3 regions of the Streptomyces sp. ATLC9 genome follow, and region 3 is predicted to be linked to each of the others. Evidence: riboswitches for the same ligand, from Rfam matches in the RefSeq annotation. Region 3 holds a riboswitch; each other region holds the start of a gene.

Region 1 (4,115 bases), on a different contig from region 3:
ACCCGCGCGATCGTGACGGTCGTCCTGGCGGTGCTGGCCGCCGTCGTGGTCGTCTGCCTGACCTCCGGCGGGACGGACGCCGCCCGGCCGGTCTTCTGGCCGTCCCCGGACGGGGCGGGCTCCTCCGGGGACGTCTCGCCCGGCGGGGTGCTCCAGGCGGCGGGCCTGCTGTTCTTCGCCTTCGCCGGCTACGCGCGCATCGCCACCCTCGGCGAGGAGGTGCGCGACCCGGCCCGCACCATCCCCCGGGCGATCCCGGTGGCGCTGGGCATCACCCTGGTCGTCTACGCCGCCGTCGCGGTCGCGCTGCTCGCCGTGCTGGGCGGCGACGCGCTGGGCCGGACGACCGCCCCGCTGGCCGACGCGGTGCGTGCGGCGGGCGCACCGGAACTGGTCCCGGTGGTGCGGGCCGGAGCGGCGGTGGCGGCGCTGGGCTCGCTGCTGGCGCTGATCCTCGGCGTCTCCCGCACCACCCTGGCGATGGCCCGCGACCGCCATCTTCCGTCCGCGCTGGCCGCCGTGCACCCGCGCTTCGGCGTGCCGCACCGCGCCGAGCTGGCGGTCGGCGCGGTGGTGGCGGTGGTGGCCGCCACGGCGGACCTGCGCGGCGCGATCGGCTTCTCCTCCTTCGGGGTCCTGGCCTACTACGCGATCGCCAACGCCTCCGCCCTGACCCTGGGCCCCGGCGAGGGGCGACCGCCGCGGATCGTGCCGGTGGTGGGGCTGGCCGGGTGCGTGGTGCTGGCCTTCGCCCTGCCGCTCGCCTCGGTGGTCTCGGGGGCGGCAGTGCTGGCGGTCGGCGCGGCCTCGTACGGGGTGCGCCGCGCGCTCGCCGCACGCGGGGCTTAGCCGTCCCCGCGTCCCCGCGTCCACGTCCAGGGACCCGTGCCGTCCGGCCGGTCCTTGATCGAATCGCCGGGACGCCGGGCGTCGGGGGGATCGGAAGGGTGCGGGGCGACAGGCGGCAGGAGACGGGCGGCGGCAGGGCCCGTATCCGCGCTGTCCCCGTCATCGGCCGCCCGCCGTGGCTGCTGCCCCTCACCGGTCCGGCGGACCTGCTCGACCACCTCCTCGCGGAGGTCGACGCGCACACCGGCGGGCACCAGAGCGACGACATGGCGCTGCTGGCGGTCATGCGCGACCCGGAGGGTCCGGCACCTCCGGCCGGCGGTCACCTTCCGTAGTCGACGTGCGCCCCTCCGCATAACAACTGAGGCAACGTCAGATGGTGTGGCATGCGTCTCATGGGCCGATCCGGCGGTCGAATCGCCCGATTTGGCCCACTGGTGCCCCGATAGTCCTCCGTCAAGAAAGCCCCATGTTCCAAGAGGGGACTTGGAAACCGGAGCGCACCTCTATTAACGTTCGATAACGCAGCGCGGTCGTCACTGTCGCCAAAGAGGGCGGCACCGTGCGCCGTCGCCGAATCCCGTACGCGCAACCCCGTCAACAGCGAGGACGCGCCCAGGGAACCGGGGAACCACCAATTGGGGTGAATCGGACCCATGCGGCCCGTCCGCGTGGATCCGTAGGAGACCTTCCTGCTCCGAACCCGTCAGCTAACCCGGTAGGCGAGAAGGAAGGAAAGGAGAGCGCCTCCGTGGCGTCCAGCAGTCCGGCCCCCGAGGTCTCGTACGACCCGCACACCGCCGCTTTCGCCCCGTTCGGTCCGGAAGGCGACGGCGACCAGCCGGTGTGGAACCCGACCGAGGACTCCGTCCGCCCGGTCCGCGGCCGGCACCGCGTCGTCAAGCAGCGCAACGGCATGGCCCGCAGCGGAGCCGTCCTCGGCGTCGGTGTGATCGCCGCCGTCGGCGCGGGCGGTATGGCCACCGCCAAGGACAAGTCGCCCCTCGCCGTCTCCATGCCGGACGTCGACCTCGGCGCGGTCGCCGAGGGCATCCCCGTCGTCGGCGGTCTCGTCTCCGACAGCCACGACGGCGACTCCGCCTCCCCGGCGGAGAGCGCCGACCCCTTCGGCGGCGCCGTCACCCAGGCCGGCCTGGACACCTCCGAGGCCACCACGACCGTCGTGACGGCGGACGCCGGAGAGGCGCTGCGGGCACGCATCCTCCAGCAGGCCGACCGGCAGCAGACCGGCGCCGCCCAGGCCGCGCTCGAGGAGGCCGCCGACCAGGCAGCGGAGAGGGCGGCCGAGGAGGCCGCCGACCAGGCCGCCGAGGAGGAGGCCGAGCGCGAGCGCAAGGCCGCCGAGGAGGCGGCACGCAAGGCCGAGGCCGAGCGCCTGGCCAAGCTCGCGGCCAGCTACACCCTCCCCCTCACCTCGTACCAGCTCACCTCCACCTTCGGTCAGTCCGGCTCGATGTGGGCCAACAACCACACCGGCCTGGACTTCGCCGCTCCCACCGGCACTCCGGTCAAGGCGGTGCACAGCGGCGAGATCACCGAGGCCGGCTGGGCGGGCTCCTACGGCTACCGCATCATCCTCAGGCTCGACGACGGCACCGAGATCTGGTACTGCCACCTGTCCTCCATGACCGTCACCACCGGCAAGGTGACCACCGGCGACGTCATCGGCCGCGTCGGCTCCACCGGCAACTCCACCGGCGCGCACCTCCACCTGGAGGTCCGTCCCGGCGGCGGCGACCCGGTCGACCCGCTGACCTGGCTGCGGAGCAAGGGCCAGTCCATCTGACGACGCCTGTCCGGCCCGTCCGGCCGGCGTCGCGAAGCACTCCGCTGCCGCACGCCGGCCCCCACACCCCGGCGGCCCCGGTGACTCATCCCCCCCGACACCGGGGCCGCCGGTTCCCCTCCACCGTGTACGGCTACCGCGCAGCCCGTCCCGCCGGCTCCCCGGGGCGCGCGGCGGAGAACAGCAGCCGGTAGCGTGCCACGTCACTGCTCACCAGCCCGGGGAAGTCCCGCACCCGGTCCCACAGCGGGGACGGCCCGCCGATCCCCTCACCCGGCGCCCCCAGCGCGGCGATGTGCGCCCGCTCGCTCTCCCACTCCGCGTAGTTGATCACGTGTGTGCCGTCCGTGCTCAGGTGGAAGTGGGCCGAGATGCCGCCGGGCGGCAGGCCCCCGCCGGCGCCGTCGTCCTCGATCGCGGCGGCCACGGCGTCCACCCACGCCCGCTGCCGCGCCTCGTCGGGCCCCTCGAACTCCACCTCCACGACCACCACGCACCCCGGCTCGGGCCGCCGCCCGGCCCCTTCCCGCTCCTCGGGCCCCTCGGGCAGGCTGCGGTAGCGCCGGGTGCGCGCCAGGCGCAGCCGCTCGATCCCGGGCACCGCGTCGTCGATCTCGTCGTTGCGGTCCTGACGGTGGGTGCGTACGTACTCCTCGTACGCCTCCTCGTCCGTCCACTGGGAGTAGTGCAGCAGAGTCCGGCCGTCGGTCCCGGCGTAGACGCCGTACGACAGGATGTCCGGCGTCGGCCACTCCCGCCTGCCCCAGGTGGCGGCGATGGCGTCCGCCGCGGCCCGCTGCCGCTCGGGTGTGCCGACGTCCCAGGCGCTGATGAGGACGGCTCCGGCGTCGGGGTGGGCGGGGTCGGGGTGTACGGGCATAGCGGGCATGGGTGTGCCTCCTCGTCGGCCAGGGTGTTCCTCGCTTCGCGGAACCACGCTCACATCTCAAGTCGCCTTGAGGTCAAGGCGAACGGGTGGCCGGTCCGCGCGGTCCGGCCACCCGGTCACGGCCGGGAGGGAACGCCTCCGGTCAGGCGGGCAGCCGCTCCTCGATCGCGGCGACGACCTCCGCAGCCTCCGGCTCGGTGCGCGGACGGAACCGGGCGACGGGGGCGCCGTCCGCCGCGACGAGGAACTTCTCGAAGTTCCACTGCACGTCCCCGGCCTGCCCCTCGGCGTCGGCCAGCTCCGTCAGCTCGGCGTAGAGCGGATGCCTGCCGTCCCCGTTGACGTCGGTCTTCTCCAGCATCGGGAAGGTGACGCCGTAGGTGGCCGAGCAGAACGCGCCGATCTCCTCGGCGGTGCCGGGCTCCTGGCCCATGAACTGGTTGCACGGCACGCCGACCACGGTGAACCCGCGGTCGGCGTACTTCTTCTGCAGCCGCTCCAGGCCCTCGTACTGCGGGGTCAGCCCGCACTTGGACGCGACGTTGACGACCAGCAGCACCTTGCCCCGGT
Region 2 (4,115 bases), on a different contig from region 3:
GTGATCGCCCCGGCGCCCGGCCTGTCGCCGGAGCTGTCCGCCCACGCCCAGGAGACGGCGCTGACGATCGCGGGGGAGCTGGGCGTGACCGGCCACCTGGCGGTGGAGCTCTTCGAGACCCGCGACGGCCGTGTCCTGGTCAACGAGCTGGCCATGCGCCCCCACAACAGCGGCCACTGGACCCAGGACGGCGCGGTCACCTCCCAGTTCGCCAACCACCTGCGGGCCGTGCTCGACCTGCCGCTGGGCGACCCGCGCCCCCGCGCGCCGTGGACGGTGATGGCCAACGTGCTCGGCGGCGACTACCCCGACATGTACCAGGGGTACCTGCACTGCATGGCCCGCGATCCGCAGCTGAAGATCCACATGTACGGCAAGGACGTGAAGCCCGGCCGCAAGGTCGGCCACGTCAACACCTACGGCGACGACCTGGCGGACGTACGCGAGCGCGCCGCCCACGCCGCCGCCTATCTGCGAGGGACCATCACCGAATGAGCAACGCCCCCAGCCCCGCCTCCGCCCCCGTCGTGGGGATCGTCATGGGATCCGACTCGGACTGGCCCGTCATGGAGGCCGCGGCCGAGGCCCTGGACGAGTTCGAGGTCCCCTACGAGGTCGACGTCGTCTCCGCCCACCGCATGCCGCACGAGATGATCGCCTACGGCGACGAGGCGGCCGGACGCGGGCTGAAGGCGGTCATCGCGGGTGCCGGGGGAGCGGCCCACCTGCCGGGCATGCTCGCCTCCGTCACCCCGCTGCCGGTGATCGGCGTCCCCGTGCCGCTGCGGCACCTGGACGGCATGGACTCCCTGCTGTCCATCGTCCAGATGCCCGCCGGGGTCCCGGTCGCCACGGTCTCGGTCGGCGGCGCGCGCAACGCGGGCCTGCTGGCGGTCCGCGTCCTGGCGGCCCACGACGAGGAGCTGCGCGGGCGCATGGAGCGGTTCCAGGCGGAGCTGAAGGACCAGGCGCGGGAGAAGGGCAGGCGGCTGCGGAGCAAGGTCGCCGCGGGAGGCGCGGGGTTCGGCTTCGGGGGCAGGTGAGATGGGCCACTCCGCCGAGCTGCTGGCACGGGCCAGGGCACTGCTGGAGGCATACCCCGTCGCCGACGGCCACAACGACCTGCCGTGGGCGCTGCGCGAGCAGGTCGCCTACGACCTCGACCGGCGCGACATCGCCGGTGACCAGTCGGCCCATCTGCACACCGACATCCCGCGGCTGCGCGCGGGCGGGGTGGGAGCGCAGTTCTGGTCGGTCTACGTGCGCACCGATCTGACCGGCGACGCCGCCGTCAGCGCCTGTCTGGAGCAGATCGACGTGGTGCGGCGGCTGGCCGACCGCCACCCGGCCGACCTCAGGCCCGCCTTCACCGCCGACGACATGGAGGCGGCCCGCGCCGAGGGCCGCATCGCCTCCCTGATGGGCGCCGAGGGCGGCCACTGCGTCAACAACTCCCTGGCCACACTGCGCGCCCTGTACCGGCTGGGTGTGCGTTACATGACGCTCACCCACAACGACACCGTCGACTGGGCGGATTCGGCCACCGACACCCCGCGCCACGACGGGCTGACCCGCTTCGGCGAGGAGGTCGTGCGGGAGATGAACCGGCTGGGGATGCTGGTGGACCTCTCCCATGTGGCGCCCGCCACCATGCGCGACGCCCTGCGCGTGACGACGGCGCCGGTGGTCTTCTCGCACTCCTCGGCCCGCGCGGTGTGCGACCACCCGCGCAACATCCCCGACGACGTACTGGAGCGGCTTCCGGTCAACGGCGGTGTGGCGATGGCCACATTCGTGCCGAAGTTCGTGCTGCCGGCCGCCGTCGCCTGGACCGAGGCCGCCGACGAGAACATGCGCGCCCACGGCCTTCACCCCCTGGACGGCACGGAGAGGGGCCTGGCGGTCCAACGCGCGTACGAGGAGGCCAACCCGCGTCCGGTGGCCACGGCGGCGACGGTCGCCGACCATCTGGACCACATGCGCGAGGTCGCGGGCATCGACCACATCGGCATCGGCGGCGACTTCGACGGCACGGCCTTCACCCCGTCCGACCTGAGCGATGTGTCCGGATACCCGCACCTGGTGGCGGAGTTGCTGGACCGCCGCTGGTCCGAGGCCGACCTCGCCAAGCTCACCTGGCGGAACGCGGTGCGCGTGCTGCGCGACGCGGAGGCGGTCGCCCGCCACGAGCAGACCAGGCGCGGTCCGTCCATCGCCACCATCGGACAGCTCGACGGGTAGCTCCTTGACCTCCTCGTGATTCAACTCACGAGCCGACCCTCCCCGGTGCGTCGCTCTGCGTGACGGGGAGGGTCTTCTGCGTCATGGCTCCTGGTGGTGGAGGGGTGTGACGTGGTGTCAGGGAGGGGCGTCGCCACTCTTCGGAAGGTGAATGCGGCGGACAGTGATGATCGGATGATCATTAAAGCCTTCGAAACGGGCGTCCTGTGACCCATCGGCTTGTATCGGCGGAAACGATATGCCTACCTTTCTGGTCGCGCCGTACGAATGTGCGGCGGCCCGCTGTCGAACGCCGAATCCTGTCAACGGCGGCGGGCTGGACCATCCACACCACCCGATGGCAGGAGCGGGGGACCCAAGGTAAGCCGCCGTCCCGGGCCCACAGGGCCCGTACGGGACGGCTTGGGGTGAAGCCATGCCGCGGCACGCGCCGCGGCACACATGGCCGGGCAACTCCAGCCCGAACCCGACAGCTCACCTCGCAGGCGTAGGAGAAGGAGCACACCTATGTCCGCACGCGGACGTCACCGTCGTATTCGCAACAGCCGCCTCACCCGCCTGTCGCTGGCCATCTCCGTGGGCGGCGCCGGCATGGCCCTCCCCCTGGTGGCCGCCGGCGGGGCCAGCGCCGCCTCCGTCGAAACCTGGGACAAGGTCGCCCAGTGCGAGAGCACGGGCAACTGGTCCATCAACACCGGTAACGGCTTCTACGGCGGTCTGCAGTTCACGCAGAGCACCTGGGCCGCCTTCGGCGGCACCCAGTACGCGCCGCGTGCCGACCTCGCCACCAAGGACCAGCAGATCGCCGTCGCCGAGAAGGTGCTGGCGGGACAGGGCCCGGGCGCCTGGCCCGTGTGCTCGGTCAAGGCAGGCCTGACCAAGGGCGGTCCCGCCCCGGCCGTCTCCCCCGACGGTCAGAGCAACCCGACCGAGCAGGAGGAGCAGGTCCCGTCCGCCGCTCCGAAGGCCGAGGCCAAGCCCGAGCCGAAGCAGGAGAAGAGCGAGCCCGAGGCCACGCCGCAGCGCGCGGACCGCGGTGAGCGCGCCCGGAGCGGCGCCGACAACGGCACCTCCTACGAGGTCGCCGGCGGCGACACCCTCTTCAAGATCGCCGATGCCCAGGGCGTCCAGGGCGGCTGGGAGCGCATCTACGAGGACAACCGCCAGGTCATCGGCGACAACCCGAACCTGATCTTCCCGGGCCAGGAGCTCACCCTGGGCGGTGCCGCCGCCCAGCAGAAGGCCGCGGCCAAGCCCCAGGCCGAGACCGAGAGCAAGCCCCAGGTCGAGGCCGAGGCCGAGCCGGCTGCGAAGGCCGAGGAGACCGAGCGAGCCGAGGCCGAGCGCACCGACCGCAGCGACCGCGCCGCGGTCACCGGTTACACCGCCCCGGTGAACGCCGCTCCGTCCGGCTCCTACAAGGCCTCGGGCGCGCGCTGGTCCAACGGCCACACAGGTGAGGACTTCGCCGCCGCCTCCGGCACCCCGGTTAAGGCCGTCACCAACGGCACCGTGGTCTCCGCCGGCTGGGGCGGCGCCTACGGCAACCAGATCGTCATCCGCCACGAGGACGGCCGGTACAGCCAGTACGGCCACCTGTCCTCGCTGTCGGTCAGCGCCGGCCAGTCGGTCAGCGCCGGCCAGCAGATCGGCGCCGTCGGTTCCACCGGCAACAGCACCGGCCCGCACCTGCACTTCGAGATCCGTACCGCCCCCGGCTACGGCTCGGACATCGACCCGCTGGCCTACCTGCGGGCCAACGGCGTCAGCATCTGAGGGTCCTGACCCTCGCCGGCCCGGAGCCGGTCATGAGGCGGGCGGGCAAGGAGTGTGCGGACACTCCTTGCCCGCCCGCCTCTTCTCCGTGTTTCCGC
Region 3 (4,115 bases):
GGCAGCGCATCGGCGCCGGCGACCCGGTGCTGGTGGTGCTGGCCGCCGCCGACCGCGACCCGGCGCGGTTCGCGGACCCGGACGCCCTGGACCTCACGCGCGGTGACAATCCTCACCTCGGATACGGCCACGGCATCCACTACTGTCTGGGCGCGCCGCTGGCACGACTGGAGGGGCGGATCGCGCTGACGGCCCTGCTGGGACGCCTCCCCGACCTGCGGCTCGCGGCGGAATCCGCCGATCTGCGCTGGCGGGGCGGCCTCATCATGCGGGGACTGCGTGAGCTGCCGGTGGAGTTCGAGCCGGTGCGCGGGTGACGCACGGTCATGTGCGTGATCCGTGCGTGATCTACGGGACACTGACTTGTGATGATCAGCCCGGTGACGCTACGTTCAACCGTCAACCGCTCAACCTTGCCGGCTGTCCACGCACGAGAGGTTCCACACATGCTTTCCGGGAACGGTAGACACCGCCGCCCCCGCCAGGCTCCCGCCGTCTTCGTCACGGCCGGAGTGACCGGCGCGGGATTCGCCATCCCGCTGCTCGGGGCGGCGGGCGCCCAGGCGGCAGACCTCGACACCTGGGACCGGGTCGCGCAGTGCGAGAGCGGCGGCCTGTGGAGCGCCGACACCGGCAACGGCTACTACGGCGGGCTCCAGCTCACCCAGGAGATCTGGGAGCGGTACGGCGGTACGGCGTACGCCGAGCGACCCGACCTCGCCAGCCGCAGCCAGCAGGTCGCGGTGGCCGAGAAGATCCTCGCCGACCGGGGGCCGGAGGCCTGGCCCTCCTGCGGCGTCAACGCCGGGCTGCGCCACGACACCACCGGCGAGGCCCCGGCCATCGACCCGGACAACCTCCTGCCGGAGGAGGACACGCGGGACGGCGGGGGCGGCGGAGGTCTCCTGGACGGCACCGCGCCGGGCGGCGGCGCGGCGGAGGAGGACTCCCCGGCCGAGGACGGCGGCGGCGCGAAGGACGGCGCCCAGGGCGAGCGGAAGGCGCCGGAGGGCGACGGCGCCGGGGACGGTACGGAGGCCGGCGGGGCGGACGACGCCGCGGAGGGCGGCTCCCGCGCCGGCCCGGGAGAGGGTACCGGAAAGCACCGCGGCGAGCGCGATCCGCGCGAACTGGAGCCGGATCGCGGGGCGGACGGCGCGGAAGACCGGGAGGCCGTGGGCGAGGAGCGCTCCGGGGAGGCCGCCGACCGCTCCGCCCGTGCCGAGCGTCCCGCGCTGGCGGGCACCGTGAGCGGCCTGGGCGCCCGTGCGGCGGACGAGGGCCATCTCGTGCGCCCGGGGGAGTCGCTCGTGGCGATCGCCCAGGAGCACGGCGTCCCGGGCGGCTGGAGCGGCCTGTACGAGAACAACAAGGACGTCGTGGGCGAGGATCCGGACCTGATCCTGCCCGGACAGGAGCTCACCCTCGGGTGAGTGCGGACGGCCCTGCGGCGTGACCCTCCCGGGCGATTGCGGCGTGTCGTTCCTGTCCGGCCTAACGCTCCTCAGCTGACCTGCGGGTTCCGGCCGTGCGAGCGTCAGAAAGGGTGAATCACCAGTTTCTGACATGCTTTGAGACATATGTCCCCATGTGCTTACCGTCGTCTCGCTCGCACCGCGAGTGCCACCGACCGCAGCGCCGAATCCTGCCGGCGGCCGGTGGGCAGTCGTCGCGTCAGCGCCGAGGGCAGGAGCGGGGGAACCAGGTAGGCGCCGCCCCGGGCCGCACGGTCCGGAGCGGCTTGGGGTGAAGTCGTCCGGGGCTCCGCGCCCCGGACGGCCGGGCTTGCTCACTGCCCGAACCCGACAGCTCACCTCGCAGGCGTCGGTGAGACAAGGAACGTCCATGCTGTTCACCGGCAAAGGGCACGACAGCCGCACCGCCAGGGCCGTTCGCGCGGCCGCGCTGACGGGCGCCGCGGGCGCCGCCATCGCCGTCCCGGTGGCGGGCGCGCCGGACGCCTCGGCCGCGTCCGTCGACACCTGGGAGCGGGTGGCCCAGTGCGAATCCGGCGGCGACTGGTCCATCAACACCGGCAACGGCTACTACGGCGGGCTGCAGTTCGCCCAGTCCAGCTGGGAGGCCGCCGGCGGCACCCGGTACGCGCCGCGCGCGGACCTGGCCACCAGGGAGCAGCAGATCGCCGTGGCCGAGCGGCTGCTGGCCATGCAGGGCCCGCGTGCCTGGGCCTGCGCCGCGAAGGGCGGCCTCACCTCGGGCGGACCCGCGGCCGAGGTGGACCCGGACGGCGGCCGCTCCGCCGGCTCCGGCTCCGGCTCCGGGCAGGCGTACTCCGACTCGCAGAGGCGGTCTCAGGAACAGTTCCAGGAGCAGTCCCGGCCGCAGGGCGCCCCCGAGCGGGCGGACGGCCACCGGAGCGACGCCGGGTCCGGCTACACGGTCAAGTCCGGCGACACGCTGCGCGCCATCGCCGCCGCCCACGGCACCACCTGGCAGCAGGTCTACCAGGACAACCTCGACGTCGTCGGCGACGACCCCAACCTGATCTTCCCCGGCCAGCAGCTCCGGGTCTGATCCCCTGCTGTGCCCGCCCCGGCGCCATGCCCGTCACCCGGCGGCGCCGTCCCGGTGCGGTGTGTCACCTCCTTTCGCGGAGGGCGCGCCGCACCGGGTTTATTCAATTTGGAAACAAAACGCTCCCGCCCCTTCTGAGCTGCGATTTCACCCACCGTTCCGCCGTATGGCACGGGCTGTCGGCGAGGTGGCGTGCGCGGGCCGGATAGGCTCAGGGCACTGAGACCCGACACACACGCCCGACACACACGAAGGAGACCCTCGTGCCGTCCATCGACGTCGTAGTGGCCCGCGAGATCCTCGACTCGCGAGGCAACCCCACGGTCGAGGTCGAGGTCGGCCTCGACGACGGCAGCACCGGCCGTGCAGCCGTTCCGTCCGGCGCCTCCACGGGCGCCTTCGAGGCACTGGAGCTGCGCGACGGGGACAAGGGCCGCTACGGCGGCAAGGGCGTCGAGAAGGCCGTCCTCGCCGTCATCGAGCAGATCGGCCCGGAGCTGGTCGGCTACGACGCCACCGAGCAGCGCCTGATCGACCAGGCGATGTTCGACCTGGACGCCACCCCGGACAAGTCCTCCCTCGGCGCCAACGCCATCCTCGGCGTCTCGCTGGCCGTCGCCCACGCCGCCTCCGAGGCGTCCGACCTGCCGCTGTTCCGCTACCTCGGCGGACCGAACGCGCACCTGCTGCCGGTGCCGATGATGAACATCCTCAACGGCGGCTCGCACGCCGACTCCAACGTGGACATCCAGGAGTTCATGATCGCGCCGATCGGCGCCGAGTCCTTCTCCGAGGCCTTGCGCTGGGGTACCGAGGTCTACCACACCCTCAAGAAGGTGCTGAAGGAGCGCGGCCTGTCCACCGGTCTGGGCGACGAGGGCGGCTTCGCCCCGAACCTCGGCTCCAACCGCGAGGCGCTCGACCTCATCCTGGAGGCGGTCAGGCAGGCCGGCTACACCCCCGGCCAGGACATCGCCCTCGCACTGGACGTCGCCGCCTCCGAGTTCCACAAGGACGGCCGCTACGCCTTCGAGGGCCAGGAGCGCACCGCCGCCCAGATGACCGACTACTACGCCGAGCTGGTCGAGGCGTACCCGCTGGTCTCCATCGAGGACCCGCTGTTCGAGGACGACTGGGACGGCTGGAAGACCATCACCGAGCGCCTGGGCGACAAGGTCCAGCTCGTCGGTGACGACCTGTTCGTCACCAACCCCGAGCGCCTGGCCCGCGGTATCGAGGAGGGCGCCGCCAACGCCCTGCTGGTCAAGGTCAACCAGATCGGCTCCCTGACCGAGACGCTGGACGCCGTCGAACTGGCCCAGCGCAACGGCTTCAAGTGCATGATGTCCCACCGCTCCGGCGAGACCGAGGACGTCACCATCGCCGACCTGGCCGTCGCCACCAACTGCGGTCAGATCAAGACCGGCGCCCCGGCCCGCTCCGAGCGCGTCGCCAAGTACAACCAGCTGCTGCGCATCGAGGAGATCCTCGACGACGCCGCCGTGTACGCCGGGCGCTCGGCGTTCCCGCGGTTCCGCTCCGCGGACCGGTAAGCACAGCCGCTCCGCGGACCGGTAAGC

Evidence for each region. Region 3 has a riboswitch for cyclic di-AMP ahead of AC2CJA_RS15345 (LysM peptidoglycan-binding domain-containing protein). Riboswitches for the same ligand answer to the same signal wherever they lie in the genome.
Region 1: it holds a riboswitch for cyclic di-AMP, as region 3 does, so the genes downstream of both, AC2CJA_RS02705 (M23 family metallopeptidase) here and AC2CJA_RS15345 (LysM peptidoglycan-binding domain-containing protein) in region 3, are expected to answer to the same signal.
Region 2: it holds a riboswitch for cyclic di-AMP, as region 3 does, so the genes downstream of both, AC2CJA_RS04425 (transglycosylase family protein) here and AC2CJA_RS15345 (LysM peptidoglycan-binding domain-containing protein) in region 3, are expected to answer to the same signal.

Annotation. Positions count from the first base shown of each region.
Region 1 covers NZ_JBXUOY010000012.1:22,234-26,348, reverse strand. Annotated here, with positions in the region: gene AC2CJA_RS02715 (APC family permease) at 1-849, shown strand, start outside; gene AC2CJA_RS02710 (hypothetical protein) at 948-1,184, shown strand; cyclic di-AMP (ydaO/yuaA leader) riboswitch at 1,452-1,589, shown strand; gene AC2CJA_RS02705 (M23 family metallopeptidase) at 1,601-2,656, shown strand; gene AC2CJA_RS02700 (antibiotic biosynthesis monooxygenase) at 2,790-3,545, opposite strand; gene AC2CJA_RS02695 (glutathione peroxidase) at 3,688-4,115, opposite strand, start outside.
Region 2 covers NZ_JBXUOY010000022.1:15,123-19,237, forward strand. Annotated here, with positions in the region: gene AC2CJA_RS04410 (5-(carboxyamino)imidazole ribonucleotide synthase) at 1-495, shown strand, start outside; gene purE (5-(carboxyamino)imidazole ribonucleotide mutase) at 492-1,043, shown strand; gene AC2CJA_RS04420 (dipeptidase) at 1,045-2,241, shown strand; cyclic di-AMP (ydaO/yuaA leader) riboswitch at 2,525-2,744, shown strand; gene AC2CJA_RS04425 (transglycosylase family protein) at 2,749-4,017, shown strand.
Region 3 covers NZ_JBXUOY010000134.1:4,170-8,284, reverse strand. Annotated here, with positions in the region: gene AC2CJA_RS15355 (cytochrome P450 family protein) at 1-317, shown strand, start outside; gene AC2CJA_RS15350 (transglycosylase family protein) at 447-1,433, shown strand; cyclic di-AMP (ydaO/yuaA leader) riboswitch at 1,669-1,839, shown strand; gene AC2CJA_RS15345 (LysM peptidoglycan-binding domain-containing protein) at 1,846-2,535, shown strand; gene eno (phosphopyruvate hydratase) at 2,799-4,088, shown strand.